One region of the Plantibacter sp. ME-Dv--P-095 genome, then DNA from elsewhere that is predicted to be linked to it. Evidence: riboswitches for the same ligand, from Rfam matches in the RefSeq annotation. Region 1 holds a riboswitch; the other holds the start of a gene.
The links. Region 1 has a riboswitch for thiamine pyrophosphate ahead of thiM (hydroxyethylthiazole kinase). Riboswitches for the same ligand answer to the same signal wherever they lie in the genome.
Positions count from the first base shown of each region.

Region 2: linked by a shared signal. The riboswitch ahead of QRN26_RS06745 (ECF transporter S component) and the one ahead of thiM (hydroxyethylthiazole kinase) in region 1 are both predicted to bind thiamine pyrophosphate.

Region 1 covers NZ_JARVSB010000002.1:116,600-130,944, forward strand. The annotation lists gene QRN26_RS01620 (dihydroxyacetone kinase family protein) at 1-369, opposite strand, end outside; gene QRN26_RS01625 (GNAT family N-acetyltransferase) at 638-1,408, opposite strand; gene QRN26_RS01630 (response regulator transcription factor) at 1,519-2,310, shown strand; gene QRN26_RS01635 (sensor histidine kinase) at 2,307-3,941, shown strand; gene QRN26_RS01640 (GntR family transcriptional regulator) at 4,064-4,702, opposite strand; gene QRN26_RS01645 (DMT family transporter) at 4,699-5,685, opposite strand; gene QRN26_RS01650 (hypothetical protein) at 5,796-6,260, opposite strand; gene QRN26_RS01655 (hypothetical protein) at 6,523-6,678, shown strand; gene QRN26_RS01660 (carboxypeptidase regulatory-like domain-containing protein) at 6,633-8,765, shown strand; gene QRN26_RS01665 (CDP-alcohol phosphatidyltransferase family protein) at 8,870-10,147, shown strand; gene QRN26_RS01670 (HAD family hydrolase) at 10,227-10,913, shown strand; gene QRN26_RS01675 (DUF1622 domain-containing protein) at 10,910-11,395, opposite strand; TPP riboswitch at 11,456-11,556, shown strand; gene thiM (hydroxyethylthiazole kinase) at 11,539-12,399, shown strand; gene thiE (thiamine phosphate synthase) at 12,396-13,106, shown strand; gene QRN26_RS01690 (bifunctional hydroxymethylpyrimidine kinase/phosphomethylpyrimidine kinase) at 13,103-14,345, shown strand, end outside.
Region 2 covers NZ_JARVSB010000004.1:343,264-357,608, forward strand. The annotation lists gene dinB (DNA polymerase IV) at 1-1,296, shown strand, start outside; gene QRN26_RS06740 (hypothetical protein) at 1,306-1,635, shown strand; TPP riboswitch at 1,686-1,794, shown strand; gene QRN26_RS06745 (ECF transporter S component) at 1,831-2,460, shown strand; gene QRN26_RS06750 (ABC transporter ATP-binding protein) at 2,472-3,938, shown strand; gene QRN26_RS06755 (energy-coupling factor transporter transmembrane component T family protein) at 3,935-4,735, shown strand; gene QRN26_RS06760 (nucleoside/nucleotide kinase family protein) at 4,732-5,298, shown strand; tRNA gene QRN26_RS06765 (tRNA-Arg) at 5,405-5,477, opposite strand; gene QRN26_RS06770 (acyltransferase family protein) at 5,553-6,569, shown strand; gene QRN26_RS06775 (SCO4848 family membrane protein) at 6,613-6,831, opposite strand; gene orn (oligoribonuclease) at 6,884-7,504, shown strand; tRNA gene QRN26_RS06785 (tRNA-His) at 7,555-7,630, shown strand; gene QRN26_RS06790 (metallopeptidase family protein) at 7,688-8,038, shown strand; gene nadE (NAD(+) synthase) at 8,130-8,951, shown strand; gene QRN26_RS06800 (hypothetical protein) at 9,025-9,738, opposite strand; gene QRN26_RS06805 (hypothetical protein) at 9,818-10,018, opposite strand; gene QRN26_RS06810 (single-stranded DNA-binding protein) at 10,300-10,755, shown strand; gene QRN26_RS06815 (DUF6993 domain-containing protein) at 10,778-11,302, shown strand; gene ettA (energy-dependent translational throttle protein EttA) at 11,371-13,053, shown strand; gene QRN26_RS06825 (acyl-CoA thioesterase) at 13,138-13,611, shown strand; gene QRN26_RS06830 (acyl-CoA thioesterase) at 13,638-14,345, opposite strand, start outside.

The DNA of each region.
Region 1 (14,345 bases):
GCCGTCGGCGCGCACGGCGTCCTGGGCGGCGGTGAAGTGCAGCACGTCCCCCGCGTAGTTGCCGTAGCTGAGCAGGACGCCTTCGCCCTGTTCGCTCGCGCGGATGACGCTCTCGACCTGGTGGGCCGAGGGGGAGGCGAACAGGTTGCCCATCGCCGCACCGTGGGCGAGGCCGGGGCCGACCAGGCCGGCGAACGCGGGGTAGTGCCCCGACCCGCCGCCGATGACGAGCGCGACCTCCGGTTCGGCGGACCGCGTGGACCGGGAGACGCCACCGGAGACCTTGCGCACCCAACGACCGTTGGCTCGGACGAAGCCGTCCACCATCTCATCGGCGAAGTCCGCCGGCCGGTTCCAGAGCCTGGTCATCTGCATCTCCTCGTCATCGAGTCCGTCGTTCCGGCACCAGCCGGTACATCGCGATAATCCTATAGGATATTGGAACCGAGCGGAACCCTGGGTTGCACGACGCAGGGGCCCGACGGTGCATCGGGACGGTCGGGCATCGGCCTGCCGCGGCACGCGAAGGCGCTTCGGCGTCGTCCAGGCACGCATCGCCGCCCCGATGGCTGAACCTGCCGGGGCCAGTGTGGGGGAGACACGGCCCCGACAGGTTCGGCGATCGGGACGGCGAGCGTCAGGGGCGACGTGCTGCGGTGTCGCCCTGCGGCATGTCGGCTGCCGCGCGTTCGGCGCGTCGAGCGTCGAGCAGGGACGGTGTGATCGCGAAGGTGATGCTCGACGAGCGGCGGGGTGCGTCCTCCCGGAGGAAGCCGAGACGCTCCGCGAGGGCGATGGACCGGGTGTTCCCGGGTTCGATGACAGCCGTCACCGTCGTCGCCCCGACCTCGGTGAACGCCAGGTCGAGCATCGCGGCCGAGGCCTCGCTCGCGAACCCCTGGCCGCCGGCAGCCGGGTCGAGCACCCAGCCGATCTCCACCGAGCGCTCGGTCGGCCGCACGTCGCGGAGGTGCAGGGAGACGTCGCCGACGAGCTCCCCGTCCCGTTCCACGGCCAGCGCGAGGAAGTCGCCGGACTGCCACAGGCGGCGGTGTCCCATCCGATGGCGCAGGTGCTCCAGGGACGCCTGGCGGTCGCGGACCGGCCACGGCAGGTGCTCGACGACCTCGGGGGAGGACTGGATGCGGTACCAGGCCTCGGCGTCCTCGAGGCGGTGACGCCGCAGGACGAGGCGGTCGGTGCGGATCGGGTGCGCGTCGACCGGCGTCTCGATCCGCGGCCCGCGGAAGAGGCGAGGGCGCGAGACCCCTGCCGGGATCAGCGGACGGAGTGCTCGGACGACCTCGCCGAGGGTGACCCGCAGACCCTGCGTCGCTCCGGGCGCGTCACCCGGCCGCCGGCGATGGCGGGAGGTGTACGGCGTGCCCAGGGGCTCTGCTCGGGTCATGCCCTCCACGGTAGGCACCTCGCTCATGCGCTCGGCCTGAAAAGATATGAGCCCGCTATGAATCGCCCGTCGCTGCGTGTTCCCCGCACCGGACGACGGATAATCGATGCATGCCCTCCGACCTGCCGACGCAGGTCGTCGACTCGGGGCGCCGCCGGGCGGTCCTCGCCAAGCTTCCGCGGATGTACCGGGCCGACGGCTCGCCGATCCGTGTCCTCCTCGTCGACGACGAGGCGGTCCTCACCGACCTCGTGAGCCTCGCCCTCGGCTACGAGGGGTGGGTCGTGGACGTCGCCACCAACGGGCGCGAGGCCGTGCAGCGGTACCGCGCCGAGCGACCCGACGTCGTCGTCCTCGACATCATGCTGCCCGACATGGACGGCTTGAGCGTCCTCCGCCAGCTCCGCAGCTTCTCGCAGGGCGAGCCGGAGTCGGGCACACCGACCCTGTTCCTCACGGCGCGGGACTCCGTGGACGACCGCATCATGGGACTCACCGCCGGTGGTGACGACTACATGACGAAGCCCTTCTCGCTCGAGGAACTCGTCGCACGCCTCCGCGGCCTGCTCCGCCGGACCGCCCACGTCGTGTCCGACGACGACTCGCGCATCACGATCGGCGGCCTCTTCCTCGACGAGCGCAGCTACGAGGTCAGCCGCGATGGTGAGCCCGTCGCGCTCACCACCACCGAGTTCGAACTCCTGCGCTACTTCATGCGCAACCCGAAGCGCGTGCTGAGTCGCGCACAGATCCTCGACCGGGTGTGGAACTACGACTTCGCCGGCAAGGCCAGCATCGTCGACCTCTACGTCTCCTACCTGCGGAAGAAGATCGACGCCGACCGTGCGCCGATGATCCACACCGTCCGCGGGGTCGGGTACGTGCTGCGGCCCGTCGAATGAGCACCGGAGCGGTCCCGACCGCGGGCGTCCCGACGTTCCCACCGAAGCAGCGGCACCCGTGGACCCTGCAGCGCCGCCTGGTGACCGGCATCGCCGCCGTCATCGCCGCGGTCCTCGCGGTCTCCGGCGTCCTGACCATCGTCACGGTCGAGGCGTCGGTCACCGCGGTCGTCGACACCCAGCTCACCGGTTCGATGGAGGCCTTCGAGCACTCCGTCGTGAAGTTCCACGACCAGCAGTCCCGCGACGGGGCCGTCGCCGACCCGGATGCGACACGGGGCGAGCCCGGCTACGTCAAGCCGTTCGTCGACTACGTCGGCCACGGGCCAGGGACCCTCATCGCCCTCATCACCGATGGCCAGGTGGTCGACTCGGCACGGTTCACCCAGTCCAACGCGAAGGCGCTCGACGTCCGCACGCAGGCGCTCATCGAGGAGGCCGCAGCCGCCGGCGGCACCGAACGGCAGAACATCGGCCTCGGGTCGCTCGGCGGATACCGGCTCGAGTTCCTCGACCACGGCGACGGCGAGACGCTCGTCGCCGGGGTCTCCCTCGCCACCCCTCGCGCGGCCGTGCAGCAGGAGGCGATCGTCATCGCGATCCTCGCCGTCCTCGCCCTCGCCGTCACGATCGTCGGGGCGATCATCGTGGTCCGGCTCGCGCTCCGCCCGCTCTCGCGGGTGGCCGCCGCCGCAGCCGAGGTCTCGACGCTGCAACTCGAGCGAGGCGACACGGGGATCGACGTGCGCGTGGATCAGGCCGACACCGACCCGCGGACGGAGATCGGCAAGGTCGGCGAGGCGCTCAACGGCCTCATCGACCACGTCGACCGGGCGCTCGCCGTGCGCGCCGCCACCGACAAGCGCATGCGGCGCTTCGTCACCGATGCGAGCCATGAGCTGCGGACGCCGCTGGCCGCGATCCAGGGCTACGCCGAACTCACCCGCCAGGACAGCGAGAACCTCCCGCCGATGACGGAGCACGCCCTCGCCCGCATCGAGTCGGAGGCGACGCGCATGAGTTCGCTCGTGAGCGAGCTGCTCCTCCTGGCTCGACTCGACGAGGGCCAGGACCTCCACCTGGACGACGTGGACCTGAGCGACCTCGTCGCCGCCGCGGTGAGCGATGCGGCGGTCTCGGCTCCCGGGCACCACTGGTCGGTCGACGTGCCGGAGCGCGCGATCATCGTCCGGGGCGACCGCGAGCGGTTGCACCAGCTCGTCGTGAACCTGCTGTCGAACGCCGCGGTGCACACCCCGGCCGGCACCTCGGTGGTGACGCGCATCGCCGCGCCGAAGAACGCCGACGAGCCGCAGCGCGCGGCCCTCACGATCGCGGACGACGGCCCCGGCATCGACGAGGCGTTCCTCCCTGAGCTGTTCGACCGCTTCGCGAGGGCCGATTCGTCCCGGTCTCGGGCCGCGGGCAGCACGGGACTCGGTCTCGCGATCGCCCTGTCGATCGCCGAAGGGCACGAGGGCGCGATCGAGGTCGCTTCCTCGCCCGCCGGCACGACGTTCACGGTGACGTTGCCGTGGTCGGGGCCCTCCGACGAGCACCCCGCCGTCCGGTCGTCGGCCGGTGGCGCGGCCGCGGTGCACCCGGACGAGGTCCCCTCGGCCCGGTCCTGACCGCCGCCCTTCGACAGGCTCAGGGACCGGGGGCCACCGAAGCACCCCGCCCCGGTCACCGACCCACCCACCCCGGTCACCGACCCACCCACTCCGGTCACCGAGCCTGTCGAGGTGCGGCCTCAGCCGGCGGCGCGGCGGAGCGCCACGAGTTGCTCGGCCGAGTGCGCGAGGTGTGCACGCAGTTCCGCCTCGGCGTGGTCGCCGAGGAGTGCGTCGACGAGCCGGTCGTGCTGGCTGATGAGTTCCTCCGGCGGGAGGACGCTCCGGAGCTGCACCATGAACAGCCCGAGCTCGGCGAGCAGTCCGGCGTGGGCTTCGAGCAGCCTCGGACTGCCTGCGGCGGCCACGATCGCGTGATGCAGCTCGGCGTGGGCCCGCTCGATGCGGCGTTGCCCGTGGGGTCGTGCGGTGCAGGCCGTCCGGAGCGCCTCGTTCGCCGCGACGATCGCGTCGTGCGGTCGCGGTCCTGCCGCCGATCGCGTCCGGAGCAGCCGGAGTGCCTCGACCTCGATCGCCGTGCGGTACTCCATGAGGGCCAGGACGTCCGCATCGCTGAACGACCGCACCCGTGCGCCGCGGTAGGCCTCGAACGTCACGAGGCGTTCGGCCGCGAGCATCTGGAGCGCCGCGCGGACGGTGTGCCGGTTGACGCCGAACCGGGTGGTGAGGGCGGCCTCCCGGAGCGGCTCGCCCGCGACGGTTCGGCCGTCCAGGATGTCCTCCCGCAGCGCGTGTGCGACGGTCTCGACGGCGGTCATCGGATGCCCGGGCGACGGCTCCGGCGCGCCGGCGTCACGAGGATCGCCAGCCCGGCGAGCAGGAGTGCGGCGCCGACGACCGTGGTCGGCCCGAACGACTCGCCGAGCAGCAGGATACCCAGCAGGGTGGCCGTCATCGGTTCGAAGAGGGTCAGCGTCGCGACCCGTGAGGCGGGCAGCCCGCCGAGCGCGTAGCCGAAGAGCAGGTACCCGGCGAGGGTGTTCACGAGCGCGAGCCAGGCGACCGCGAGCGCTCCGGGGACGGTGGCGATCCAGGCGACCTCGGTGGCGAGGAGCACGGGCAGGGAGACGACCGCGGCCGAGCCGAAGAGCGCCGCCATGGTGCCGAGGGGGCTCCAGCCGTGGTCGATGAGCGCTTTGCTGCAGAGCGTGTAGAGGGCGTAGGAGGCGCCGGCACCCACCGAGGCGAGCAGCCCGTCCACGGTGACCTCCCCGACGCCGCCGGTCAGGCCGGACAGGACGGCGACGCCGGCGGCCGCGACCACGGTCGCGAGGAACCAGCGGGCGCTCGGGCGACGTCGATGGATCGCCCATTCGAGGAGCCCGGTGATGGCGGGTGCCGAGCCGAGCGCGGTGAGGGTGCCGATCGCGACGCCGTTGCGCTCCGCGCCGAGGAAGAAGAAGGGTTGGTAGGCCGCGACACCGACGGTTCCGAGGACGATCGCCGCGATGAGCGCCGGCCGGCCGAGCGGCGTGGCCCGCGGACGAGCTGCGGAGGGGGAGTCGGTGCGGGCCACCATCGCTCGCCTCGCCACGACGGCCCACACCAGGACGAGGAGGACGCCACCGAACACGATCCGTGCGGCGCCGAAGGCGACCGAGCCGACCTCGATGGGGAGGAGGGCGTGCACCGTCCCCGTCGTGCCGAAGCACACGGCGGCGAGGATCGCGGCCGCAACCGGGAGGCGCTGCGCCGCCGGGGCTGGAGCGCTCTGGCCGGCCGAGGTGGCTGATCGGGTCATGGGGACAGCCTGGCGGAGGATTGTGTAACAATCAACGCCCGACGTCGTGGGACCACGTACGACGACGCCCGCCGGCTCGAGGGGCAGGCGGGCGTCGTCGCGATGGCGGATCAGTTGATGGAGGCGACCATCGAGACGCCGAGCAGCAGGGCGGCACCGGCGGCGACGATCAGGGCCAGCGCGAGCATGGTGCCCGAGATGATGACGGCGGTGAGCGCGAAGCCCTTCGAGCGCGGTTTGCGGGCCAGGGCGATGATGCCCATGACGAGCGAGGCGATCGGGAGGAGGACGAACGAGGGGGCCACGATCGCGGCGATCGACAGCGCGAAGGCGATGATCGACAGCGTCTGCGTGGAGCTCTCGCGGTCTGCCGCCGCGGTGGCCGGCACCGGCGGGAGGGCGGCGAGGGCGGTGGTCTGGGTGGTGGGGATCGTCTGGACGGGTGTCGTCTGATCCGGGAGGGGTGTCGTCTGGGCGAGCGGGTCCGTGCCGAACGATTCGGTCGGGGCGTCGGCCAGGGTCACGTCCTCGGCGGGCGAGGTCGTGGGGGACTCGGTGGTGGCTGAGGCGGACATGGGCTTCGTTCCTTCCTCCGCGGTTGCGGAGCTGTCTCCGCGGTTGCGGAGCTGTTCGGTTGCTGGTGCAAGCCTCCTCCGATCGTGTCCGTCGCGGATCGCCCGCGCGCCCGATCTTCCCTCGTCCTGCGGGACCATCCGGGGTGACCGGTCCGTGGGTCGGTGGTGCCACCACGGTGGACACATCACGGATCGTCCAGGATGTCCCGCATCAGATTCAGGCTTCCTGCGCCGCAAGGGGAGTGCCTATCGTGGCGGGGGCATGACCCGCCGCATCGGAGCCGCTGTGCTCGTCCTGCTCGGAGCCTCCGCGCTCGCCCTCACCGCAGCCGTTCCGTCGGCCTCCGCCGCCACCACCTCGAGCTGGGCGGCGTGGCCCACCTTCTCCGGCGCCTCGGTTCGTACCAGGGCACGATGACCTTGGCCGGGCAGCCCGCCCTGACCGCGACGCTCACGAGCGACTCGCTCGGCGGCGCGAACCTCGTCTCCGGCGCCTCGAACTGGCTGGCGGCGTCGACCCCGGTGGGCGCGAAGTACGGCAGCAGTCGTGATCAGCCCTATCTGAACCTCCGGCCGAAGGCGAACAACCCGGCGTCGCCCTCGACCACGACCTACTCCTTCTCGACGCCGACACCGCCGTCCGGCTGGACGTTCGTGCTCGGCGACATCGACGCCGACCAGGTCACCGTGACGGCGATCGGTCCCGACGGGGTCGCCCTGGCAGCGGACGAGCTCGGGTTCAACGGAGGATTCAACGCGTGCGCTCCCGGCCTGACCGGCAAGCCCTCCTGCACCGGTTCCGCGACGGACGTCCCCACCTGGGATCCCGCGACGCAGGTGCTGCGCGGCAACGCCGCCGCCGCCGACACGAGCGGTGCGGCGGCCTGGTTCGAGCCTTCCGCTCCCATCTCCAGCCTCACCTTCTCCTTTCAGCAGCGCGCAGGGTTCCCGGTGTTCCAGACGTGGTTCGCGTCGATCGCGCGTGACGTGACCGGTACCGTGACCGACCAGGTCACCGGTGGTCTGGACGGCGTCGGCGTGCGGCTCATCGACCGCGACGGCCGGGTGGTCGCCTCGACGACCACTGCCGATGGAGGCGCCTACGCCTTCCAGGGCTACTTCGCGACCGACGGCTACACCGTGCAGCTCGTCCCGCCGGCCGGCAAGATCGCCGTCGAGGCGACGCGGGTCGGCGCCGACCTCACTGACACCGACGCGATCGCGGACTTCGTCGTCCGCGACATCGTGCCCGTCGCGGTCTCCGGCACCGCCCTCGACGCCGATGGTGTCCCCATCGTCGGGGCCACCGTCACGATCGACGGCGTGGGGAGCGTGACCACCGACACCGACGGGGACTATCTCTTCGACACCGTGCCGGTCGGCGACCACACGCTCGTCATCACGCCACCGGCGGGGTACGCCGTGCAGATCGCGCCGTCCCCGTTCTCCGTCCCGGCCGGGAGCGAGACGCCCATCACGGCACAGGACTTCGTGCTCGTCGCGAACCCGCGCCTCGGCGGCGTGATCAGTTCCGGCGGGGTCGGCGTGGCCGGGGTCACCGTGAGCGCCGAGGGTCCGAGCGGCGTCGAACGCGCCGTCACGGCCGCCGACGGCTCGTACAGCTTCCCGCTCCTGCCGGCGGGGTCGTACACCGTCTCGATCGTCGCGCCCGAGGGCTACGTCGTCTCCGGAACGGCGACGCGCTCCGAGGAGCTCGCCGACACGGATCTGGACGCGGTCGACTTCGAGCTCGCCCGGCTCGGCACCGTCATCGGTGATGTCCTGACGGACACGGGTACGCCCATCTCCGGAGCCACCGTGACGGTCGAGACGCCGACGGGCCCGGTGGTGTTGACGACGTCCGGTGAGGGCTCCTACGGGCTCGCCGACCTGCCACCCGGCGACTACCCGGTGACGCTGACCGTGTCGGCAGGGTATTCCGTCCCCGATGGCGGGGTGACGACCGCGGTCGCGGTCGTCGGCTCGGACGGTTCGGTGCAGACGGTGCCGAGCTTCGTGCTCGTCGTGGACGCGGTGCTCGGTGGGCTGACCGGAACCGTCGAGACGGATGCCGGAGCCCCGCTCGCGGACGTCGGCGTGACGGTCGACACCCCGGCCGGCGAGGTCGTCGTCACGACGGACGCCGAGGGCGCCTATCTCCTCGACGATCTCGCCGCGGGGTCGTACGAGGTCACGGTGACGGTGCCATCGGGCTACACCGCCGAAGGTGCCACCTCGGCCGTCGCGATCGTCGCGGCCGACGGATCGGTGGTCTCCGTGCCCGCGTTCGTCCTGGTCCCGGATGCCGTCACGCCCGTGCCCTCGGCGACCCCGAGCGACCCCGCCGTGCCGGGCACCTCGGGCCGCCTGCCCTCGACCGGCGCGGACACGATGCCGTGGATCGTCGCGGCCGGAGTGCTCTTCGTGCTCGGAGCCGCCGGCGTCGTGACGGCCGCGGTCCTCCGACGTCGACGTGCCGAGCGGGACACCCCGTCCGACGTTTGACCGCTCCGTCGTCCCGAAGGGGATCGGAGCACGCGGCTCGTCCGTAGACTTGGGCGAGCCGCGCTCCGACCAGGGGCGCGGATCGCATTCGTGAACGGGGACCCGTGGACGTCATCGGCTGGGTGGACGGCGCCACGACGGCGTTGCCCGATCCGATGATCTGGCTGGTCGGCCTCCTCTTCGCCGTGGCGGAGTCAGGGCTCTGGCTCGGCCTGCTGGTGCCGGGGGAGCCCGTCGTGCTCCTCCTCTCGGCGATGCTCGACTCCGGTCCGGCCGCGCTCGTCCTGTTCCTCGCCGTCGCGCTCGGTGGATCGCTCGGAGACCACCTCGGCTTCCTCATCGGTCGTCGGAGCGGCGGGCGCCTCCGCGACACGGCCGTCGTCCGGCGTCTCGGCGTCGGCGGCTGGGACCGGGCGGTCGAGGCGCTCGAACGACGCGGAGCCCAGGCCGTCTTCCTCACCCGCCTCGTCCCCGTGCTCCGGTGCCTGACGCCGGCCGCGGCCGGGGTCGCCCGCGTGCCGTACCGATCGTTCCTCCTGGCGTCGGTGCTCGGTTCGCTCCTGTGGTCCGCCGTCTTCGTCGGGGTCGGTTCGCTCGTCCGCGTCGTGCTCGACGGGGTCCGCCAGTACCTCGGCTCCGCCGGGTGGGTGCTGCTGCTCGCGCTCGTCGTCGTGGTGTCGGCCGTCGCGATCGTCCGCGCTCGACGGGGCCTCGCGATCCCCGGCGACGAAGCGATGATCCCGGTGACCCTGCACGAGAAGACGCCGCTCGCGCGCCTCCGCACCCAGCTCTTCGCGGACGACGACTGGCGGAACCTGCCCAATGCGATCACGGCGGGACGCATCCTCCTGCTCCCCGTCTTCGCCGTCCTCGTGATCACCGGCTCCTACTGGGCGGCGCTCGTCGTGGGGGCGGTCGTGTTCCTGAGCGACGTCGCCGACGGGCAGATCGCGCGCCGGACGGGGGCCGTCTCGGCGCTCGGCACCTGGCTCGACGGCGTCGCCGACCGCTTGACCGTCGTCGTGGTCGCAGCCTCCTTCGCCGTCGCGCAGATCATCCCGTGGCAGGTGTTCGTCGTCATGATCGTGCCCGACCTCCTCCTCGCGTTCATCGCGGTCGTCGCGTTCCGCGGGACGCCCGAGGTGCCGGTGAGCCTCGCCGGCAAGATCCGTACGGTGCTCCTCTTCGTCGGCTTCTTCGCGTTGCTCACGGGGCTCGCGCTCGGCGGTGGTGATCCGGCCTCGCCGCTGTCCCGCGTGTTCGGCGGTATCGGCTTCGTCGCGATCCTCCTCGGGCTCGTCGGGCACTTCGTGGCGGCGACCCAGTATGCGCGACGCATGATCGTCACCTGGCAGCGGCAGGGTGTCAGCCTGTCCCGCTGATCCCGGCCGGCTGTGCTGCCGGCAGCTTCCCCGAGACGCGCCCGGCGTGGACGCAGGCGGTGTCGTTTAGGCTCGGAGCATGCCAGTCGACTATCCGGACCTCGTCATCTTCGACTGCGACGGCACCCTCGTCGACACGGAACGCATCTCGGTGCGGGTGAACCTGCAGCTCCTCAACGAGGTCGGCGGCGACTACACCGAGGCCGAGGTGCGCGAACTGTTCGTCGGCGCATCGCTCGAGACCTACGCGACGCTCGTCGAAGCGCGGCTCGGCAAGCCCCTCGAGGCCGACTGGATCCAGCGCTGGAGCGACATGTTCCGCGGGATCTGCGAGCGCGAGCTGGAAGCGGTCGACGGTGTCGTCGACGCCCTCGACGGCATCGCGGCGACCGGGGTGCCGTTGTGTGTCGCCTCGAACGGCATGTTCCACGACGTCGTCCGGAACCTCGGCCAGGTGGGTATCCACGACCGGTTCGCCGGGCGGATCTTCAGCGCCACCGACGTCGCCGTCGGCAAGCCGGCCCCGGACCTGTTCCTGCATGCGGCCGCCGACTTCGACACAGCCCCCGAGCGGTGCGCGGTCGTCGAGGACAGCGTCGTCGGCGTCCTCGCCGCACGGGCCGCGGGGATGACCGTGTACGCCTACGCCGGTGGCATGACCCCGGCCGAGCGCCTCATCGGCGACGGCACCCACGTCTTCGACGACATGCGTGAGCTGCCCGACCTCATCCGAGACACCTGGGCGGAAACCGCCACCACGCGCTAGCCGCGACTGCGCAGTTCCGGGAACCGGCCGTCGTCAGGCACGGTGGCTCCTCCGGCGTCCGGGGCGGTCGCATCCTGCTCCTCGACGGCTCGTCGCGGGCGTTCACCGCCGCGCGCGACGGCCTGGCCGAACGCCTGCGGTCCCGTCGTCGCGAGGCGTCTCCAGGGCAGGGTCCCCTCGATCTCGATCTGCAGGGAGAAGCTCAGCAGGGTGCGGATGACGACGATGATCGCCAGGACGGCTGCGTCGGTCAGCGACGGCGTGGAGGTGACCGTCTTCACCAGGTCGGCGGCGACGAGGATCTCCAGCCCGAGCAGGATCACCGAGCCGATCGTCTCCCGCAGCATCCGGAAGGCCCGCCCGCCGTCACGGGTGCGGAGCCACAGGCGGGCCGACAGGGTGACGGCGATCACGAAGCCCACGACCATCGCCCCGACACCGGCGACCTCGAAGACGATGGTGACCAGCTCGAAGAAGTCCATGCGCCCATCATCCTCGTCGCCTCGCCGGACGGGAAGCTGCGCCGACCCGCTATGGTGGTCGCGAGTGACACGGGGTGCCGATCCCATGACGACCGGCTGAGAACACACCCGTCGAACCTGATCTCGTTAGTCCGAGCGAAGGGATGTCGCGAATGAGCATTCGCACACCGCAGCAGTCTGCCCACCCGTCCACCGACGAGTCCGCCGCCGGCGGGTTCGCGAGCGCCGCGGGGGACCTCCTCGACCGCCTGCGCGAACACACCCCGCTCGTCCAATCGATCACGAACGCCGTGGTCACGAACTTCACGGCGAACGTCCTCCTCGCCGTCGGTGCCGCCCCGGCGATGACCGACATCCCCACGGAGGCCGGGCCGTTCGCCCGCATCGCCTCCGGCGTGCTCCTCAACCTCGGCACACCGCAGGCGGAGCAGCGCGAGGCCATGATCGAAGCCGCGACCGCCGCGAACGAGGTGGGCACCCCGTGGGTGCTCGATCCCGTCGCGGTCGGGTCCCTCCCCGTCCGGACGGCGCTCGCCGCAGAGCTCCTCGCACTCCGGCCGACGATCGTCCGGGGCAACGCGAGTGAGATCATCGCCCTCGCCGGCCTCGGCGCCGGCGGTCGCGGGGTCGACAGCACCGACTCCGTCGACAGTGCGATCGAGGCGGCGACCGCGATCGCGCGCCGCTCGGGAGCCGTCGTGGCGATCTCGGGGCCGACCGACGTCATCACCGACGGTGAGCGCATCGTCCGCTGCTCCAACGGGCACGCCTGGCTCACGCTCGTGACGGGCGGCGGGTGCGCGCTCGGCGCCGTGTTCGCCGCGTTCGCCTCGCTCGACGACGACCGGTTGCTGACGACGGTGGCCGCCACGAGCGTGTACACGGTCGCCGCTCAGCTTGCCGCCGCGGAGAGCCGCGGGCCCGGGTCCTTCGCCCCGGCGTTCCTCGACCGCCTCCACCTCCTCGACGCGGAGACCGTCCGCCGACTGGCGGTGGTGGCATGAGCGCCGGGACGATGTCCGACGGGGTGCACGCGGCCCGTTCGCACGCCGCCCTCGTGCGCCGGGCCATGGCGACGTATCTCGTCACGGACGCCTCGGCCAGCGGCGCCCGGGGCGTACTCGACGTCGTCCGCCGAGCCGTCGACGGCGGGGTGACCGCGGTGCAGCTCCGGGAGAAGACCGCGACGGCCCGCGAGCTGTTCGAGCTGACGCTCCGTGCCGCGGAGCTCGTCTCGGGTCGAGCCCTGCTCCTCGTCGACGACCGGGTCGACGTCTTCCTCGCCGCCCGTTCCGCCGGCGCCGTCGTCCACGGTGTCCACGTCGGGCAGAGCGACCTCCCGGTCGACGCGGTCCGCCGGATCGTGGGTGACGCGGCCGTGGTGGGCTTGACGGCGAACACGCCCGCCCATCTCGCCGCGGTGGCCGCCCTGCCCGCGGGGACCGTCGACTACCTCGGCGTCGGCGTGATCCGCCCCACGGCGACGAAACCGGACCACCCGGAGCCGCTCGGCGTGGACGGGTTCGCCGCGATCGCCGCCGCCACCCAGCTGCCCTGCGTGGCGATCGGCGGGGTCGGGCTCGCCGACACCGCGGCCCTTCGATCGGCGGGTGCCGCCGGGCTCGCGGTGGTGTCAGCCATCTGTGCCGCCGACGATCCGGCCGCGGCGGCTCGCGCGTTCCGTGCCGCGTGGGACGAGGTGCCCGCGTGAGCGCCACCGACTCGCTGAGGACAGCCCCGGCCCGGCCGTCGCACGACGCGGGGATCGGGCGACGGCCGCTCGTCACGAGGACCACGCCGCGGGTGCTGAGCATCGCCGGCACCGACCCGACCGGCGGCGCCGGTGTCCAGGCCGACCTCAAGAGCATCGCCGCGAACGGTGGATACGGCATGGCGGTCGTGACCGCCCTCGTCGCGCAGAACACCCGCGGTGTCCGTTCCGTGCACACCCCGCCCGTCGGGTTCCTCCGTGAACAGTTGGACGCGGTGGCCGACGACGTCGTCATCGACGCCGTCAAGATCGGCATGCTGGGCGACGCACGGATCATCGAGGCCGTCGCCGCGTGGCTGCGCGAGACCGTGACCGGACCCGTCGTGCTCGACCCCGTCATGGTGGCGACGAGCGGCGACCGCCTCCTCCGGCAGGACGCCGAGGCCGCCATGCGCGAGCTCCTGCCGCTCGTCGACCTCGTCACCCCGAACCTCCCCGAGCTCGCGGTCCTCGCGGACGAACCGGTGGCGGAGCGCTGGGCCGACGCCCTCGCGCAGGCGCGGCGGGTGTCGGAACGGGCCGGGGTGATCGTGCTCGTGAAGGGTGGGCACCTATCCGGGGTGGTGGACTGCCCGGACGCCCTCGTCGACGCCGGCGGCGGCCTCGGTGCCGGCCGCTCGCTCGTCGAGTTCGACGGACCTCGCGTCGCCACGACGAACACCCACGGGACCGGCTGCTCCCTGTCGAGTGCGATGGCGACCCTCGTCGCCCGCACCGGCTCCTGGTCGGAGGCGCTCGGCGCGGCGAAGTCGTGGCTCACCGCGAGTCTCGAGGCGGCGGATGCGCTCGAGGTCGGCGCGGGGAGCGGGCCCATCAACCACTTCGCCACGGTGTGGGAGTCGGCGGGCCTCGGTGCGCGCCGGGCGGACGGTGCCGCGCTCGTCGCGGGCTGGTGGGACGACATCGCGGAGCTGCGGGCTCGGATCGACCGGCTGCCCTTCGTCGCGACGCTCGCCGACGGCACCCTCGATCCGGCCCGGTTCGCGTGGTACCTGCAGCAGGATGCGATCTACCTCCGCGCCTACTCGCGGGTGCTCGCGCGGGCGAGCGCGCTGGCCCCGACCCCCGAGGAACAGGTGTTCTGGGCGACGGGCGCCGCCGGCTCGATCGAGGCCGAGATGGAACTCCATCGCACCTGGCTCGAGGCCTCGGCCGCAGCTGGGGAGGAGATGGAACCGT
Region 2 (14,345 bases), on a different contig from region 1:
AGTCGGCAGGATGGAGCGTCTCGTCGCGTCTCGGCGCACGATGCCGACGACAGCGGTACCCCCATCCTCCACGTCGACATGGACGCCTTCTTCGTCTCGGTCGAGCTCTTGGAGCGGCCCGAGCTCCGTGGCCTGCCCATCATCGTCGGCAACAAGGAGGGCCGCTCGGTCGTCACCTCCGCGAGCTACGAGGCCCGCAGGTACGGGGTGCGTGCCGCGATGCCCGTGTCCCAGGCCATGCGCTTGTGCCCGAGCGCGGTCGTCCTCCCGCCGCATCACGGCCGGTATCGCGAGTACTCGGATCGCGTCATGGAGGTGTTCGATTCGGTGACCCCGCTCGTCGAACCGTTGAGCATCGACGAGGCGTTCCTCGACGTCTCCGGGGCGGTGCGGTTGCTCGGGAGTCCGCGCACGATCGCGGCGCTCGTCAAGCAGCGGGTCCTCGACGCCACGGGGCTTCCCTGCTCGGTCGGTCTGGCGGCGACGAAGTACGTGGCGAAGCTCGCGTCGGGGCTGTCGAAGCCCGACGGACTCCTGGTCGTGCCGGCTGCTGAGACGCTCTCCTTCCTGCACCCGTTGCCGGTCGGGGCGCTGTGGGGCGTCGGTGGACGAACCGAGGAACAGCTCACGAACCGGGGCATCCGGACCATCGGCCAGCTCGCCTCCACCCCGTTGTCCATGCTCCAGCGCGCCGTCGGCGAGGCGTCCGGACGCCGGCTCCTCGAGCTCGCGAACGGGATCGACCCGCGTGGAATCGAGTTGGCGCGGCGGGAGAAGAGCGTCAGCCACGAGGTGACATTCCCGACGGACGTCGCAGACCCCACCGTGCTGAAACGAGAGCTGTTGAACCTCGCGGGACTCGTCGCGATCCGCCTCCGGAAGGGCGGGTACGCCGGTCGGACGATCAGTATCCGAGTGCGCTACGCGGACTTCAGCGTCGTGACCCGGTCACGGACCATCGGCGAAGCGACGAACGTCGGACGTCGCGTCTACGACGAGGCGGCTTCGCTCTTCGACGACCTCGATCGCGGAGGGCGTCTGGTCCGCCTCGTCGGCGTGAAGGTCGATCAACTGGTGCCGGCCGAGGAGGCCGGATCGGCGTTGTGGGATCCCGATGAGGAGTGGCGCGGTGCTGAACAGACGATCGACCGGGTGGCCAGTCGCTTCGGCGACCTCGCGATCGCTCCAGCCTCGCTCCTCGGGAAACCGCGGCGACGAGGGCTCGGGAGTCGAGGCGACTCGCAGGGTGCTGGGAGCACGGATCAACCCCTTGGACCGGCGGATGCGCAGCGGTAGCGTGGCAGCATGACGAATCTCGTGGAGAAGCTGGCAGAACAGACAAAGGGCCTCGGCGTGACCGCGGCCTACGGGGAGCAGCAGGACATCGACGGCACCAAGCTCGTGCCGGTGGCCCTGACGTACTACGGCTTCGGTGGCGGGTCCGAGGGTGACGGCGACGACGCACCGAGTGGCGGCGGAGGCGGTGGCGTCTCCATCCCCGTCGGCGCCTACATCAAGACCGACGAGGGCCTCCGGTTCGACCCGAACCTCATCTCACTCATCGCCGTCGCCATCCCGTTCATCTGGGTGAGCGGCAAGGCGCTGTCCGGGCTCATCAAGGCGCTCAAGAAGTAGCCATCCCCGTCGTACCCCTGCCGAGCGATCCTGCGCGGCAGGGGTTAGACTCGTGCCACCACGGGAGTCCGGTGAACCGGGCTGAGAGGAAGGTATTCGCCTTCGACCGTCGAACCTGATCTGGATCATGCCAGCGCAGGGAGACCATTTCTCGCTATCCCGTGCTCTTTTCCGTCTACAGGAAGGGCACGTATCGTGTCAGCATCGACCAAAATCTCCTCGTCTGAACGCGCCGCCGCGCGGAACCTCCGCTGGAGGGTCGTCGACATCGTCGTGGTCGCCGTCCTCGGTGTCGCCACCGGCCTCATCTTCTGGGCGTGGAACACGCTCGGATCCCTCTGGTACGCCGGAGCGAGTGCCGTGACGCCCGGCTTCGGCGGCATCGCCGTCGGCATCTGGCTGCTCGGCGGCGTCCTCGGCGGGCTCATCATCAGGAAGCCCGGAGCGGCCGTCCTCGTCGAGACCATCGGAGCAGTCGTCTCCGCGCTCATCGGGAACGCCTGGGGCATCACCACCGTGTACTCGGGACTCGCCCAGGGGCTCGGCGCGGAGCTCGTGTTCGCCGCGCTGGCGTACAAGCGCTTCGGCCTCGTCCCGGCCATCCTCGCCGGTGCGGGCGCCGGTGCCGGCGCATGGCTGCTCGAGCTGTTCATGTCGGCGAACCTGGAGAAGGGTGCCGAGTTCAACGCGATCTACCTCGGCTCGCTGCTCGTCTCCGGCGCGATCCTCGCGGGCGTCGTCGGTTGGGTCCTCGTCAAGGCGCTCGCCTCCACGGGGGCGCTCAGCCGGTTCGCCTCAGGGCGGGACGCGCGGCGCGAGGTCTGAGCGTGGTCGGTATGACCGGTCCGGCGCGCGTCGTCGCCCGTGACTGGGGGTGGCGTCACGCCGGTCGGAAGGCATGGGCGGTCAGCGACCTGGACCTCGTCATCGAACCGGGGGAGCGGGTCCTCCTCCTGGGCGCGTCCGGCGCCGGTAAGTCGACCCTGATCCACGCGCTCGCTGGAGTCCTCGGCGGAGCGGACGAGGGTGAGTCCCACGGGTCGTTGCTCGTGGACGGGGTCGCGCCGGAACGGGCCAGGGGGCGGATCGGCCTCGTGCTGCAGGACCCCGATTCGCAGGTCATCCTGTCCAAGCTCGGCGACGACGTCGCGTTCGGCTGCGAGAACCTCGGGGTCGAGCGCGAGGAGATCTGGAGACGGGTCGTCTCGTCGCTCCAGGCCGTCGGCCTCGACCTCCCGTTGGACCACCCGACCTCCGCGTTGTCCGGCGGACAGAAACAGCGCCTCGCCCTCGCCGGGGTGCTCGCCATGCAGCCCTCGCTGCTGCTGCTCGACGAGCCGACCGCCAACCTCGACCCGATCGGCGTCGCCGAGGTCAGGGACGCCGTCGCGCGTGTGGTCGACGACGGTTCGTCGACCCTGGTCGTCATCGAACACCGCGTCGACGTCTGGCGCGATCTGATGACGCGGGTCGTCGTGCTCGATGCGGACGGAGGGGTCCTCGCGGACGGTCCTCCCTCCGTCGTCCTCGACGATGTCGGACGCCGGCTCGCCGACGCCGGCGTCTGGGTGCCGGGCATCCCGCTGGGGCTGCCGCCCCGCCGGATGGTGCAGCCGAGCGCAGCCGTCCTGACGACGTCCGACCTGACGATCGGACGGCTCCGTTCCCAGGCGGTGCAGGAGCACCTGGACCTCGCCGTGCCGGAGGGCTCCGCGACGGTGGTCGTCGGACCGAACGGGGCCGGGAAGTCGACGTTGGCCCTCACCTTGGCCGGACTGCTCCCCGAGCTCGCCGGAACGGTGGACGCTGCTCGCGGCCTCGCCGGCGGGATCGGTCCACGGCCCATCCGCTGGAAGTCGACCGAGCTGCTCACCCGCATCGGGACGGTCTTCCAGGACTCGGAGCATCAGTTCGTCGCCGCGACAGTGCGCAAGGAGCTCGGCGTCGCCCTGCAAGCGCTGCGGTGGACACGCGCCGCGATCGACGAGCGGGTCTCCGAAGTCCTCGACGCCTTGGGGTTGGCCGCGCTCGCCGAAGCGAACCCCTTCAGTCTCTCGGGCGGCCAGAAGCGACGACTGTCGGTCGCCACGGTGCTCGTGGCACGACCCGCCGTCCTCGTCCTGGACGAGCCGACGTTCGGGCAGGACCGCTTGACGTGGCTGTCACTCATGCGGCTGCTGCACCTGGAGCTCGAACGCGGCGCGACGATCGTGTCGGTCACGCATGATCCAGGGGTCATCGAGCATCTGGGCGACCATCGGATCCGGCTCGAGTCGCGATCGGCAGCGGGGCGTGCCGCATGACGCGGGTCACGGCACCGGACCGTCACGCGAAACTCCCTCGCCAGGCGCCGCTCGACCGGGTGAACCCGGTGACGAAGGTGCTCGCGGTGCTCATCCTGTCCGTCCCGCTGCTGCTCACGATCGACTGGGTCAGCGCCACCGCCGCGGTCCTCCTCGAGATGGCGCTGCTCCCGCTGTCCGGTCTCCGGCTGTCGCCGTTCCTGAAGCGGTCGATCCCGGTGCTCGTCTTCGCGCCCATCGGCGGGATCAGCATGCTGCTGTACGCGAAGCCGGGCGGGACGGAGTACCTGTCGCTCGGTTTCGTCCGGGTGACCGACAACTCGATCGAATTGGCCGTCGCCGTGACCATCCGGGTGCTGGCGCTCGGCCTGCCGACGATCCTGCTCTTCGCGCGGGTGGATCCGACCGACCTGGGCGACGGGCTGTCCCAGATCGCGAAGCTCCCGTCGCGGTTCGTCCTCGGGATCCTCGCGGGGGCGCGGATGCTCGGGCTCTTCATCGACGATTGGCGCAGTCTCGCGCTCGCCCGTCGTGCCCGAGGGCTCGGCGACCGTGGAGCGGTCCGGCGCTTCGCCTCGATGGCGTTCGTGTTGCTCGTGTTCGCCATCCGCCGGGGCAGCAAGCTCGCGACGGCGATGGAGGCACGGGGCTTCGGCGCCCCCGTCGAGCGAACGTGGGCCAGGCCGTCGCGGCTCGGCGTGATCGATCTCGTGGCGGTCCTGGTGGCGGTCGCGATCATGGCCGTCGCGTTGTCCACCGCCGTCCTCGCCGGTACGTTCCGGTTCGTGGGGCAATGAGTGCCGCAGCGCCCGTGCTCCTGATCGACGGGCGGTCGGGTACCGGGAAGACGACGCTCGCCTCTTCGGTGGCCGCCGCATTGACGGAGAGCACCGTCGTCCACATGGACGACCTGTATCCGGGATGGGACGGCCTCGAAGAGGGCTCGCGACTCCTCGTGGAGTGGATCCTGACCCCGTTCGCCGATCGGCGGCCGGGGGAGTGGCAGCGGTGGGACTGGGAACGGTCGAAGCGTGCGGACCGGCATGCCGTCCCGGCCGATCGGCCGCTCATCGTGGAGGGCTGCGGGTCCTCGTCGAGCGCGTCGCGGGTCTCGGCCGACACGGTGCTGTGGCTCGACGCGCCGGTGGACCAGCGCACCGACCGGCTCGTGGGCCGCGACGACGGCGTCGACTGGCTCGCAGCGTGGACGCTCCAGGAGGATGCGTTCATTGAACGGGAGTGTCCCGATCGCGACGCCGATCTGGTGGTCGAGGCGACGGGGTCGGCAGCGATGGTCGGTGCCCGCGTGTTGAGCGTGCTCGAGCGTGACGACCGTTGGCGGCCCTGGCTCCGCGCCTGATGCGGACGCGGCCGGTGCCGGTCTCGCTTCTGACTCCGCACACGGGCATACAACGCTTGACGCGGGGCCGAGGGTCCATCTCCGGTCCCTGAGCTTGTCGAAGGGGTGCCCCCGGCAGGATTCGAACCTGCGACCAAGAGATTAGAAGGCTCCTGCTCTATCCCCTGAGCTACGGAGGCGGGCATCCAACGATACCGCACGGCGCGTGCCATCCCGTTTGGTCACGCAGTCGCGAATACTATATATTAGTATTTATGACTACAGACCGAATTTCATGGTTCGACACCGCCCGCGGGTTCGCCGTCGTCCTCGTCGCACTCGGCCACGCGACGATGATCCTCGTCGAGGAGGGGGTGTCCTCCCCGGTCTGGTACGTCCTGTCGCAGCTGGCGCTCGCCATTCGCATGCCGTTGTTCTTCGCGCTCTCCGGGATGCTCGCCATCCGGATCGTCGACCGGTCGTGGAGGGACCTCTGGGACCGCAGGCTCGCACTGCTGCTCTGGATGATCCTGGTGTGGACGGTGATCCGGTTCGCCTGGTTCTCGCTCCTCCCGATCGATTCGTTCCCGCACTACGCCGACCCGAGCGTCGTGCTCATCAGCCCGGTCTGGCCGACCGGCATCTTCTGGTTCCTGCAGGCGCTCGCCCTCTACCTCGTCGTCGGCAAGGTGATGAACGGCAGAGTGCCCGTCTGGGTGCAGTTGTCGGGAGCCGCCGTCCTGTCGGCCGTCGCCCTGGGTGCCCTCGGGAGTGAGAGTGGGAGCTATCAGCGCGCTGCCGGCTACCTCTTCTTCTTCCTGCTGGGTCTGCACGGGCGTCGACGGATCGTCGCTCTGGCCGAGCGCCGTCGCCCGTTCGTCGCTGCCGGTCTCCTCGCCGCCGTGGTCCTCGCTTCAGGGCTGATCTTCGCGGTCGACCTCGACCACGTGCCCGGCGTGCTGACGGCGCTCGGTGTCCCGGCTGTCCTCGCCACCGTGCTGGCGCTCCGCGCCATCGACGGGACGTCGGTTGCCCGGATCCTGCAGTCGGTGGGGCGTCACAGCCTTCCGGTCTTCGTGATTCACGTGCTGGTCATCGTAGGGATCACCAGGGCGCTGCTCCTGCTTCCCGAGGTGCCCGCGCCCGTCCAGGCGGTCCTGCCGCCGGTGGTCGCGACGCTCGCGGTGGTGTCGAGCCTGGTCGTCTGGCGGCTGACGCGCCGGATTCCGGGTTTGTACACGGCTCCGCGGATCCTCATGACCCGGAGTCGTCTCCGCACCTCCGCTGTATGAGCGACGCTCCGCTCAGGGGCGCTCGGAGGGGCGCCGACGGGGGTTAGCCGACGACGATGCCGAGGACGCCGGCCACGAGTGACAGGGCGGCGAGGACGAGGGCGATGCTGATGAGGATGACGTGCACGCGGAGGAAGGTGGTGCCGCGACCCTGCGCGTCGCGTGCGCGCGGGTCGGCGGTGATGCGCTTCAGGAACCGCGGCCAGACGACGACGTTGTAGACACCGTTGATGAGCAGGAGGACGGAGACGGCGATGATCACCGCTCGAGTCTACGGAAGCGGCCGCGTCGGCGGTGCTGAGTAGACTCGACCCATGAGCACAGCTGGGGACCGATTGGTCTGGATCGACTGCGAGATGACCGGACTCGAGCTGGAGGTCGACGAACTCGTCGAGATCGCCGTCGTGATCACCGACTTCGAGTTGAACATCCTCGATCCGGGCTACTCGGTCGTCATCAAGCCCGACCAGTCGGCGCTCGACAACATGGGCGAGTTCGTCACGAACATGCACCAGACCTCGGGGCTCCTCGAGGAGATCCCGAACGGCGTGAGTGTCGCCGACGCGGAGTTCCAGGTGATCGAGTACATCCAGCGGTTCGTGCCCGACGAGTCGAAGGCGCCCTTGGCCGGCAACACCATCGGAACGGACCGTGCGTTCCTCGCCCGCTACATGCCGCGTCTCGACGCGCACCTGCACTACCGCAACGTCGACGTCTCGTCCATCAAGGAGCTCGCCCGCCGCTGGTACCCGCGGGTGTACTTCAACGCCCCGTCGAAGCACGGTGGTCACCGCGCGCTGGCGGACATCCTGGAGTCGGTCCGGGAGCTCGCGTACTACCGCGGTGCGCTGTTCGTCGATCTGCCCGGCCCGAGCTCGGACGACGCGAAGCAGGTTTCGGAGGCGGTCGTGTCACGATACGCCCCGAACATGTAATAGACTCGTCCAGTCGCTTGTGACGCGGTCTCCGCGGAACAGGTCGCATGGTGGGTATAGCTCAGTTGGCAGAGCGCCTGGTTGTGGTCCAGGAGGTCGCGGGTTCAAGCCCCGTTACTCACCCCATGTCGTACAGAAGCCGGAGGACTCCTCCGGCTTCTGTCGTATCCGGGGAGCACAGGCATGCTTGAGTTGGACACCGAGGCGTTCGAGGCGCTGGTCGTCGAGGAACTCGACCGCTTGCCCGATGAGATGGTGGACGGGCTCGACAACGTCGTCTTCGTCGTCGAGGATCGCCCTGAGAACGGCACGCTCGACACCCTGGGCCTCTACGACGGCGTGGCCCTGACGGAACGAGACCGCTACGGCTTCGGCGAGATGCCGGATCGGATCATCGTCTACCGGGAGCCGCATCTGGCCGCGTGCGAGTCGTTGGACGAACTCGCCGACGAGATCCACACCACCCTCGTCCACGAGATCGCCCACTTCTACGGCATCGACGACGACCGCCTGCACGAGCTCGGGTGGGCCTGACCGTCACCTGGTCAGCCGGCCGGTGTTTCCAGCGTGTTGCGGCTGCCTCGGAGTTCCGTGTCGGTCGCAGGAGAACGAGTAGCCTGGTCGCATGCGCGAGATCCAGGCCCGCATCATTGCGGAACTCCATGTCAGCCCCACGATCGACCCGGCGGCGGAGATCCGTTCGCGGATCGACTTCCTGAAGTCCTACCTGCAGGCCACGCACACGAAGGGGTTCGTCCTCGGGATCAGTGGCGGGCAGGACTCCTCGCTCGCCGGGAGGTTGTGCCAGCTCGCGGCCGAGGAGGTCCGGGCTGAGGGTGGCGACGCGCGGTTCGTCGCCGTACGGCTGCCCTACGCCGTGCAGCACGACGAGGAGGACGCCCAGCTCGCCCTGTCGTTCATCCGCCCCGACGAGTCGATCGTGTTCAACATCCAGCGGGCGGTGGACGGCTTCGAGGCTGAGTTCGCGGACGCCACCGGGCAGCCGCTCAGCGACTTCGTGAAGGGGAACGCGAAGGCGCGGGCTCGGATGGTCGCGCAGTACGCGATCGCCGGACAGCACGGACTCCTGGTCGTCGGCACGGACCATGCGGCGGAGGCGGTCACCGGCTTCTTCACCAAGTTCGGCGACGGCGGTGCCGACGTCCTGCCGCTGAGCGGGTTGTCGAAGCGTCAGGGACGCTCGCTCCTAGAGTCGCTGGAGGCGCCGGAGCGGTTGTACCTGAAGGCTCCCACCGCCGATCTGCTCGACGGGACACCCGGGCAGACCGACGAGGACAACCTGGGCCTCAGCTACCAGCAGATCGACGACTTCCTCGAGGGGCACGACATCGATGCTGCGGCCGCAGAAGCGATCGAGGGTCGCTACGCGAGCACCGAGCACAAGCGCCAGCTCCCGGTGAGCAAGTTCGACACCTGGTGGCACTGAGCCGGTTCCCCTGAGATGAAGACGGCGGCCCGATCGGATGATCGGGCCGCCGTTCTCCAGTGTGGTCTGGGCGTCAGCTGACGCTGGACGGCTTGCGCTCGGCTTCCAGGACCTTGACGTCGTCGATGATGCGCTGCGTGGTGCTGGTGTTGATCGTGCCGCCGGTGGAGCGGGTGATGTCTCCGGGCCGAGATCCTGCGGTGGCCGCCGGCTTGACCTCGGCGTACTGCTCGTGGTGCTGCTTGGCGACCCAGGACTCCTGCTCGGCGATCAGGGCCTGCTCCGACCCTGCCGACTCGGCTCGCCAACGACGGAGGTCCGCCTCGAAGTCCTTCCGTGCCCGCGCCGGCTTCTTCGACCACTCGACGAGACGGTCACGGAATTCCTCGACCACGGGGTCGAGCTCGTATCCGTAGGTCGCGGAGTTGCGTTTCATCTCGTGCAGCTGGTGGTTGGCCCAGTCCGCGGCAACCGCAGCGCCCTTGACCGGGCTGAGCCGGACGAGGGTGTCGGTCTGCGCGACCGCGCGATCGCTCAGCACCTGCTCCTGCGGGGTGAGCGAGTTCCAGACGCTCGCCTCCGTGGCTGCATCGACGAGCGCCATGATCGCCGCATGCTTCTGCTCGCGATCGCGCTGATCGACGATGCCGCGGAGCGCACGACGACTGGCGCCGGCGGCGACGAGGGAGGACACCACGACGGCCACGATGAAGAGGGCCGCAGAGAACAGCATGGGGCGGACCTCTGAAGAGGTCACCCACTCGACGAGATCATTCCACCATTGCATGCGCCGAACGTTACCCCTCGTTCGGGCGTGAACGCGGACGACGCCCCGCGGGCGCCGGGATCCGCTCTCGTGCCCGAAATCAGCTGCGGAACGCGTCGATCGCGACCGCAAGATCGGTGAAACTGCCGAGTGGAGCGTAGGCGAGTACTGCGGGGCGGAACCGACTGGCGCGGTACTCGGCGCCGCCGTCGGCACCGACGGCCTCGATGTTGCCGAGGACGCGGCCGTCGGCGCTCGTCACGCGCCAGTACCCGGGACGGATGCTCAGAGCGTTGGGCATGGGGACTCCTCGTGTATCGATCGGCGCGGCCTCCCGGCGAGTGCCGGCTGGTACTGGTCAGCGTATGGCCGACCACCGACATCGGGCTCGGCGGATTCGTGCGAGCGTCCTCCACAGGCGCACCGACGGTTGTGGACGTCGACCGACTGCGGATGGCCGAGCTGTGGGCGCTCGTGATCGGAGAGGCTGATGGAGCGTCCGGGGCGGTGAACGGCACGGACCCGCTCCGGACGCACGGCCGGTCCGCCGAATGGATCGAGACACCGAGCTGAGAGGATCAGATGAACGACCAGATCACCGTCTGCGGACACGTCGCGACGGAACCGAAGCACCACCGCACCGCCTCCGGGCTGGACATCACGAGCTTCCGTCTCGCGTGCCAGCAACGTCGCTACGACCAGAAGCAGGGCACGTGGGTCGCGCAGGAGACGAACTGGTACACGGTGAGCGCCTTCCGGGGCCTGGCGACCGCGGCCACCGAGTCACTGGTGAAGGGCCAACGCGTCATCGTGCTGGGGAGACTCCGGATCCGCGACTGGGAGCAGGGTGAACGACGCGGGACCTCGGTCGACATCGAAGCCGATCACCTCGGCTCGGACATCTCCTGGCAGCCGAGAGCCGCTGCGGAGTCGTCCGGCGCGAGCGAGACGAGCGCGGAGGGATCTCCGGCAGCACCGGCGGCGGCCGGAGCGCCGGCGGCGTGGGCCCCGGCTCCGCCCCAGGACACGCCGTTCTGACGTGCCGCGTAGACTGCTCGACGTGCAGAAGAGCCTTCGTGATCGCCCCGCCTCCGTCGTCAGCCCGGTCCGTCGTCGCTCGTCGTCCATCGGACTCGGCGTGGTCGTGGTGCTCGGTGCCCTCGGTCTCGGCCTGACCGGCTGCGCGCAGCCTGCGCCCGTCCCGACGCCCACGGCGACCCAGGCGCCGACGCCCACCGAGACACCGGCAGCGGCACCCGTGCTGCAGCCGGAGGGTACCGCCGCCGACAACCTGCCGTTCTTCGACACCGTGAACGCGGCCACCCTGGCGGCGAATCCGGCTGCCGGAGGCCAGGCCATCATCGACGGGCTCGTGGCGGCAGGGTTCCCGAAGGCGGAGATGGAGGTCTCCTCCGACACCACGAGCATCGGTGAGCCGGCGGACTCGATCCAGTTCTCGATCCGGTGGCAGGGACAGTGCATCCTTGGGCAGAACGGGCCGGCGACGGGGTATCACTCCTCCGTGGTGCCGCTGCTCGACACCGGCCGGTGCCTCATCGGCGCCACGCGTCCGATCGACTGGTAGCGGCCGGACGGCCATGGCCGTCGACGTGCAGCGCAAACGCCGGGTCCGCCCGTAGACTGGACGGCGACATGGCTGAATACATTTACTCGATGGTCCGCGCCCGCAAGGCGGTCGGCGACAAGCTCATCCTCGACGACGTGACGATGGCGTTCCTGCCCGGAGCGAAGATCGGCGTCGTCGGCCCGAACGGTGCCGGTAAGTCCACGATCCTGAAGATCATGGCGGGAATCGACACCCCCTCGAACGGCGAGGCGAAGCTCACGCCGGGCTTCAGCGTCGGCATCCTCATGCAGGAGCCGGAACTCGACGAGGACAAGACGGTACTCGAGAACGTCCAGGAGGGCGTCGGCGAGATCAAGGGCAAGATCGACCGCTTCAACGAGATCTCGCTCGCGATGGCCGAGCCCGACGCCGACTTCGACGCCCTGCTCGCCGAGATGGGTGTGCTGCAGGAGGCGATCGACGCCGCCGACGCCTGGGACCTCGACTCCCAGTTGGAGCAGGCGATGGACGCCCTGCGCTGCCCACCCTCCGACGCCACCGTCGCCCACCTCTCCGGTGGTGAGAAGCGTCGCGTCGCGCTCTGCAAGCTCCTCCTGCAGAAGCCCGACCTCCTGCTGCTCGACGAACCGACCAACCACCTCGACGCGGAGAGCGTGCTCTGGCTCGAGCAGCACCTGGCCCAGTACGCAGGCGCCGTGCTCGCCGTCACCCACGACCGGTACTTCCTCGACCACGTCGCGGAATGGATCTGCGAGATCGACCGCGGTCGTCTCTACCCCTACGAGGGCAACTACTCGACCTACCTCGAGAAGAAGGGCGAGCGCCTCAACGTCCAGGGGAAGAAGGACGCCAAGCTCGCCAAGCGCCTCGCGAGCGAACTCGAGTGGGTCCGCAGCAACGCCAAGGGTCGCCAGGTGAAGTCCAAGGCTCGTCTGGCCCGGTATGAAGAGATGGCGTCTGAGGCGGAGCGCACCAGGAAGCTCGACTTCGAAGAGATCCAGATCCCGGCCGGCCCGCGCCTCGGCTCGACGGTCCTCGAAGCTCAGAAGCTGCAGAAGGGCTTCGACGGACGCGTCCTCATCGACGACCTGTCGTTCAGCCTGCCGCGCAACGGTATCGTCGGCATCATCGGCCCGAACGGTGTCGGTAAGACCACGCTGTTCAAGACCATCGTCGGTCTCGAGCCGCTCGACGCCGGCGAGCTCAAGGTCGGTGAGACCGTGAAGCTCTCCTACGTCGACCAGTCCCGCGGGGGCATCGATCCCAACAAGACGCTCTGGGAGGTCGTGTCCGAAGGACTCGACTACATCCAGGTCGGCAACCAGGAGATCCCGTCGCGCGCCTACGTGTCGACCTTCGGCTTCAAGGGCCCAGACCAGCAGAAGAAGGCCGGCGTCCTGTCCGGTGGTGAGCGCAACCGCCTCAACCTCGCGCTGACGCTCAAGCAGGGTGGAAACCTCCTGCTGCTCGACGAACCGACCAACGACCTCGACGTCGAAACGCTGTCGAGCCTCGAGAACGCGCTCCTCGAGTTCCCGGGTTGTGCCGTGGTCATCACCCACGACCGGTGGTTCCTCGACCGCATCGCGACCCACATCCTCTCCTACGAGGGCACCGAGGAGAACCCGTCGAACTGGCACTGGTTCGAGGGCAACTTCGAGTCCTACGAAGAGGACAAGATCAAGCGCCTGGGCCCGGACGCCGCGAAGCCTCACCGCTCCGCGTACCGGAAGCTCACCCGCGACTGAGTGTGACGAGGACGGCCCATCGGCTCCGGCTGATGGGCCGTCACTCGCCCGTCTCCCACCAGCCTGAGCAGGGAAGGTTCACCGATGACCAGACTCCACGTGCCGATCCCGTTGCGATGGGGCGACCTCGACGCCTTCAACCACGTGAACAACGCGTCCATGCTGAAGCTCCTCGAAGAGGCGCGCGTGAGGGTGTTCTGGATCCCGACGCTCGCATCGGAGGAGGCGCCGCCGACGGCGGTCATCGACGCGAGTCTCGACGCGGAGACGATCACGCTCGTCGCCCATCAGGAGATCGAATACCTGGCCCCGATCCCGTATCAGCGCGATCCGCTCGACGTCCAGCTCTGGATGGGCAAGATCGGGGGAGCCAGCCTGCAGGTCGCCTACGAGGTCTACTCTCCGCGCGGTACCGAGCCGCAGACGCTCTACGCGCGCGCCGCGACGACGGTCGTGATGGTCGACGCGAAGACCATGAAGCCTCGACGGATCTCAGATGCGGAGCGCGCCGTGTGGGAACCGTTCATCGAGGACCCGATCGAGTTCTCGCGTCGCTGAGCGCGGCATCTCGTCATGACACCGGATCAGCGGGGTGTCGGGAAACGGACCATGCCTTCCTGAGCCACGCTCGCCACGAGCGACCCGGCCCGGTCGTAGATGCGGCCGAGTGACAGCCCGCGGCCACCGGTCGCGCTGGGGGAGTCCTGCAGGTAGACGAGCCACTCGTCCACCCGGGCCGGCCGGTGCCACCACATGGCGTGGTCGAGGCTGGCGATCTTGATGCCGGGGGTGGCCCATGGGACACCATGGCGTCGCATCACCGGTTCGAGGATCGTGTAGTCGCTCGCGTAGGCCAGAGCCGCGCGGTGGAGCGCCGGGTCGTCAGGTAGCTCGCCGATGGTCTTGAACCAGACCGCCTGCTGTGCCGTGCGTTCGCCCTCCACCCGGAGGTACACGGGGGAGCCGACGTGTCTGAGGTCGAACGGTCGCCCGGTGGCCCAGGCCTCGGCCGCCGGGTGGTCGATCCCGTGGAGGATCTCGGCGGCGGACGGCAGCGTCTCCGGATCGGGAAGGCCCGCCGGGAGGTCGATCTGGTGCTCAGGGCCCGCATCCTGCGTCTGGAAGGAGGCGATCATCGAGAGGATCGGTACGCCGTTCTGATACGCCTGGGTGCGCCGCGTCGCGAACGACCGGCCGTCGTGGATGCGGTCGACGGCGAAGGTGATGGGCTGGTCGACGTCGCCAGGACGCAGGAAGTACCCGTGCATCGAGTGAATGATGCGCTCCGCGTC